DNA from 2 places in the Anaerobacillus sp. CMMVII genome. Region 1 is predicted to be linked to the other one. Evidence: a T-box and tRNA genes for the amino acid it is inferred to sense, from the RefSeq annotation. Region 1 holds a T-box; the other holds one or more tRNA genes.
What was found. The T-box of region 1 lies ahead of argS (arginine--tRNA ligase). A T-box ahead of a tRNA ligase gene usually reads a tRNA of that ligase, here a tRNA-Arg.
Positions count from the first base shown of each region.

Region 1 (3,164 bases):
TCAACATTTCCTCTAGTGAAAACTCGACATTGTTTTGTCGTTCGTTTTTTAGATCATGGAAAATAATCGCGCCAACCCCGACCATTTTGGCAATTTCAGCTTTATTTGCTAACATTGGATTTTTCATTTCGATATTCTTTTCTGCTAACTCAACTGCTTCGGTAATTACTTCTTCTAGGAGGACGATTTTCCCTTTTCTTGTCGACATCTTTTTTCCATCTTTTAAAATAAACCCGAAAGGAATGTGGATCAATTCTTTAGCCCATTCAAAACCTGCTTTTTCTAGTACCAAGAACACTTGTTTGAAGTGAAGACTTTGTTCTTGGCCGACAACATATAAGGTTTTTTCGAAATTGTATTGTTGCTGTCGATACAATGCAGCAGTTAAATCTCTTGTTGCATATAATGTTGCTCCATCTGACTTTTTAATTAAGCAAGGCGGGAGGTCAAACTCCTGCAAGTCAACAACTTCTGCCCCCTCAGAACTTGTAAGTAGTTGCTTTTTCGTAAGCATATCAATCGTTAGATCCATTTTGTCGTTATAAAACGCTTCACCTTGATAGGAGTCAAAGGAAACACCTAGGAGATCATAGATCTTTGAAAACTCTTGCAGAGATTCGTCACGAAACCATTTCCACAGTTTTAGCGCTTCTACGTCACCTTCTTCTAATTTTTTAAACCATAAACGTGCATCGTCCTCTAGGGTTGGGGTATGTTCAGCTTCTGCATGGAATTTTACATAAAGTGCCAATAATTCTTTAATCGGATCAGCTTGTACCTGAGCCGCATCACCCCAGAGTTGATAAGCGACGATTAGTTTTCCAAATTGAGTTCCCCAATCTCCTAGATGGTTTACACTTACCGCTGTAAAACCACATTTTTCAACGATTTTAGCCAGTGAATTCCCGATTACCGTTGATCGCAAGTGCCCCATCGAAAACGGTTTAGCGATATTAGGTGAAGAAAAGTCAATGACGATTGTTTTATCTTTTCCAAACGTTAACGTCCCATAGTTTGATTCAGACCGAACGATCGTTTGTAGGGTCTCTTTACTAACAGTTTCTTTGTTTAGGAAACAGTTGACGTAAGGACCATCAGCAACGACCTTCTCAAAAAGTGGATGTTGTAGCTTTGAAGCTAATTCAGTAGCAATTACGGTCGGTGCCTTTCTTGCTAGTTTAGCAAGTGTAAAACAGGGAAATGCTAGATCTCCTTGCTCTTCATACTTTGGTTTTTCAATTAGCTTCTGAGCCTCCTCAAGCTCCAACATGTCGTTTAAATGCGACGTTATTTCATTAGCAAAAATTTGTTTCAATTCCATCTCCATCACCCTTCATTTTTTATCGTTTCTTTAACAACAGATCCGCGAACAGTTTAGCTTTATGAACAAAAATTCCTTATTTCTGCGCACTTCAAACGTATTTCTTACTTCCCTTCAGAAAACAGCGTAAACAAAAAAATCCCGCCTCTATCATTAGAGACGAGATTACCCGCGGTACCACTCTTATTGTTCAAACTGAACCTTCTTGAATAACTGATAACGGGTTTCCCCGACTACACCCTACTTATGTTCAGGCTGCTTCTCAGAAGTGCGCTTCATTATGCAATGTCTATTAGGCTTCCACCATCCCTAACTCGCTTCAAGCATTTACAAAATTACTCTCTTCTTCATAGAATTTTGATATTTTTGACATTATATATAAAAATCCATGAAAAATCAACTGTTTACTGACGTTTTGGAGCATGTGGTGGAGTTTCTAACCAATTTTTATCGATTAATAATTCGACACCATCATCTGAATAGGATCCTACCTCAGCTGCTAGGCGGGTAAAGTGCATCGCAACATCTCTCCTTGCTGACGTAGAAACGGCCACACCATAATTATTAATCCCTTGGCCGTTTAATAAGGCGATAAAACTTAACATTAATTTTTCAGAGAACGGTGAAATTGTAGAGGACGTAATCCCATAATTCCATGTCGATGGAACAGGAATTTCTTCCGCCTTTAATACATTAGAAAGAACCTCAATATGTTTGATAGCAACTTCTTTCCCTCTAATAAAGTAATCTTGAATGTCTTTGCTTTCGGTTACTTGAATGAAACTAGTTATTAGACTTAAACCAATGGAATTTGTAATAATATTATAAAATGTACTTGCGATCTCCACACCTGTGAGAGGACGTTTGTCACCAAACCAACCATTAAGAAAACTTTCTTTTTCTACAAATTCTACCTCTGTAGGTGCAGGAATGTACGGGGCTCTAACCCATAGACCTTTCTCTAATAAAAGCCTTCTTGCATCATTGAGCAATTGTAATGATTCAGATGTATACTCCTGAAAAAAATCAAATACATCTTCTCTAGCGATCGTGTTGATTGCAATTGATCCGTAGTTTAAATTCCCCTTTGAAACAAACCATTGGAAAAACAAGATGAATGTATCATTATAGAGCTTTTCTTGGGTTTCTTTTACATCGTTTTCTGAAAATCCAAGTGGGATCGGTATTTGCTCTCGTTTGAAAATCTCTTCAATTCTTTTACGATACTTTTGACTAGTGTTTAGATTTAAGGTATTTATTTTTGCAATGAGCTCATCTTCAACAGTCGATTGAAAATAAGTTAACATACAAATATTCATACATTGTGCCTGATATGTATTCCATAAATAGCCGATCTCTGAAGCGGTTAAGTCAATTGCACTTGAATTCATTATCGTATCACCTCTATACATATTCTTGTTCACAAGGTTATTATTTCCTTATGTCCATTTAATATGTTGCCTGAGTATTATCATGGGACGCGCACAAAAATCACTACTTCTTAGTATCTTAATAAACAATGATCAAATAAATAGAAAAAGTAAGTGGTGTGTCAAATGGGCTATCTTTTGGTATTACTATCTGCCATTTGTTTTTCGATTACAAATATTATTTTGAAAAAAGGAATGGCACATTCCCGTGATAATGGGGTCTGGATTGTTACTTTTATTAATGTTGTCATTCTAGGAATGATTTTTGGCTTTTCTCTAATTCTTGTAGAAAAGGATATACCTATTCATTCAACCGGACTACTTTTATTTGCAATTTCTGGTGTTTTTATCAGTGTTTTTGGAAGAGGACTTTTATATTTAGGTATTCGTCAAATTGGTTCAGCAAAAGCTGT
Region 1 covers NZ_JACEHK010000006.1:185,311-188,474, forward strand. Annotated here, with positions in the region: gene argS (arginine--tRNA ligase) at 1-1,321, opposite strand, end outside; T-box leader at 1,474-1,681, opposite strand; gene H1D32_RS10095 (DUF3231 family protein) at 1,726-2,712, opposite strand; gene H1D32_RS10100 (DMT family transporter) at 2,878-3,164, shown strand, end outside.

Region 2 (3,164 bases), on a different contig from region 1:
AAGTGGATGCTGTTTTAGGAAAAGAAGGAACAGCTTTGGTTTACATTAATTCAGTTTGTGGTTGTGCAGGTGGAATTGCTCGTCCATCAGCTGCATATATGGCTAATTACGAGAAAAAACCAGATCACTTTGTTACTGTTTTTGCAGGGCAAGATAAAGACGCAACTGAAAGAGCCAGAACCTACTTTAAAGGCTTTGCCCCATCGTCACCATCGTTTGCAATTATTAAAGATGGTGAAATTAAAGCAATGATCGAAAGACATGAAATTGAAGGTCACGAGCCTGTTCAAGTTGTTCAAAAACTTGAGAAGTATTTTGACGAATATCTATAAGTAACAAATGGGGCTGTCCAAAGTTTAGCTCACTACGTTTTAGATTGTAGTGGAGACTAATACTAGCTAAGGGTCAGCCTCATTTTTATTGATCGAGAATTACCTTGAAGTCAAGTTTTTCTAGTGCTATAATTTAAACTTGTATATGTGTAGTTTATACAAGCTACCGTCTTTCACTTGGAAAAAGCGCAACAATTTCTAAGTAGTTATTAAAAGGAGAGTGCAACAGTGCAAGAGTTATATGTAAAAATTCATGAATACTTAAATATGGATGAAGAAATCCCTTTTGAAGAATTCGATCAGTATTATAAGACTGTAATTAAGCATTTTAGTGAGGCTTCTGATGACTTAGCAGAAGAAGATGTTTGGAAGGGTTTATTTATTATTGAAAACTTAATGTCAAACGCTGAAAGCCGTGCGAAAGAATCAAAGGCTGCCAAGCAGAAGAAATACAAAAAGATAGCAGAACGCTCATCCTTATGGGCACAAAATTTTGCTGCAAGATTATACAGACTTGGCTATACTGAAGAACAGTTAAATGAGCGTTTTGAAACTATGTTCCAAGACCATGAAAAGCTAAAGGCCTAAATAGTGAGCGGAAGTGAATGTATCTCACTCCGCTCTTTAAAATTGGCTGTTTTCGCAAGAATTGTTGCTTTCGTAAAAATCCCAAAAGTCGGATTTTTACACATACATACTAAAATTTCACTACTTATTTAGTATGTATTGCTCTTTTCTTACTAAATTTATTGGGTAATATCTTCATCGAAGGAATTTTTCAATTTATTAGGTTAATATGCAACAATGTTTTAGAAAAGAGCCTTAAAATGAAATTGTTGACACACAACTATTATATATGGTATATTTTTTATTGTCCCTTAATAAATTGCGTCTATAGTGAAATGGATATCACACGAGATTTCGGCTCTCGGATTCTGGGTTCGAATCCTGGTAGGCGCGCCATACATAACTTATAAAGACTTCAAGGAAAATATTTTCTTGAAGTCTTTTTTGTTTGTTTAGAGAACTTTAACTTCAAAACTTTTAGAGAAATTTTTTTAATTTTAAGTTAATTAAATTATATTGTGGTATATTTAAATAAAATTGAAAGCGCTATTAAATTCAGGTCTAGGTAAAGAATTGGGAGGCAGTAATGTTAGGATTTAAACATTTACCAATACGCTGGAAAATAACTTTTCTATCCTTAGGTGTCGTTATCTTTTCGTTATTAATTGGTGGTATTATTCTATTAGGTTATATGGCGAAAACAAAGGAAGAAGAGTTATCAAAGAGAACATTAATTACCGCACAATTAGTCTCTCAATATAAGCTTATTCAAGATGAAATTAATAGTAAAGATGCTTCTGACATTCTCCAACCAATCGCTGAAAGGTTTAGAGTTATAAATAATGCTGATTATATTATTATCTTAAACATGGATCGAGTTAGATTAACTCACCCAATTAAGGAGCGGATAGGTACAAAATTTTTTGGTGGAGATGAAGACCCGCATTTTCTGAACACATATATACCTCTATTGCTTCAGGAGATCATGGAATTACAGTTCGATCTTTTGTACCGATTATCAATGAAAAGAGTGAACAAGTTGGTGTTGTTGTTGCTGGTAATGTTTTGCCTAGTCATAGTCAACTAATTAAGGAAATTGGAAAGTCAATGTCCTACGTTTTTTTATTTGCCGTAATATTTGGGATGTGGGGTGCGTGGTTACTAGCAAATCATATCAAAAAACAAACCTTCCAGATCGAACCTGACCAATTAGCGAGATTGTTAGTAGAAAGAACAGCGACATTCAACGCAATTCGGGACGGTGTCATTGCTATTGATCAAAACGAAAGGATTACTGTAATTAATCAAGCAGCAAAAGAAATAGTGAATGTAAATGGAGACGTAGTTGGAGAGAAAATTCAGAACGTGATACCCGACACGAGACTCCCGGAAGTATTAAGGCTTGGAAAACCTTTATTACAGCGAGAGTTTTTTATTAATGATCGGGCAATATTGAGCAATCGAATTCCAATTACTGTTCAAGGGAAAACAATTGGTGCCTTGGCAATTTTTCAAGATAAAACGGAGGTAACAAGACTTGCTCAAGAGCTAACAGGAGTACAAGCTTTTGTTGATGCTTTAAGAGTTCAAGCGCATGAATATTCTAATAAGCTTCACACAGTAGCAGGATTAATACAACTTGATCAGGGTAAGAAAGCCTTAGATTATATATTTGAGCTTTCTGAAGAACAAGCTGAACTAACATCGTTAATTACGCATCAAATACATGATGATAGTCTTGCTGGGTTATTGCTAGGTAAACATAGCAGGTGTAAAGAATTAGGGATAAAACTAAAGTTTAATCATGAAAGCAACTTTATAAATTACCCAGAAGGAACGACCATCCATGACCTTGTTATCATATGTGGTAACTTAATAGATAATAGTATCGATGAGTTAATAGAAACAAATAAGGAACTAAAACAAATCAGTTTTTCTATCAAAGAGACAGGAGAATTCTTAACTATCGAAGTAGGTGATAGTGGAGACGGTATCCTAGAAGACATACAGGAAAAGATGTTTAAAAGAGGATTCTCGACAAAACAAAAAGAAGGCAGAGGAATAGGCCTCTTCCTTGTTCATGCTATTATTGATCGGGTAGACGGTATTATTGATATTGATAGTAAGCAGGGAAAAGGGACAGTCTTTACGCTACATATTCCAATGAAAAGGAAGTGGGGGTTCGATATGAAGCGGCAAAGTAATGAAGAAAAAACAATTCGAATATTGTTAATTGAAGATGATCCTATGGTTCAAGAAGTTAAT
Region 2 covers NZ_JACEHK010000010.1:133,946-137,109, forward strand. Annotated here, with positions in the region: gene H1D32_RS14135 (BrxA/BrxB family bacilliredoxin) at 1-332, shown strand, start outside; gene H1D32_RS14140 (hypothetical protein) at 561-920, shown strand; tRNA gene H1D32_RS14145 (tRNA-Arg) at 1,221-1,295, shown strand; gene H1D32_RS14150 (hypothetical protein) at 1,486-1,986, shown strand; gene H1D32_RS14155 (response regulator) at 1,965-3,164, shown strand, end outside.
Region 2: it has a tRNA-Arg gene. The T-box ahead of argS (arginine--tRNA ligase) is inferred to sense a tRNA for this amino acid. The anticodon was not compared.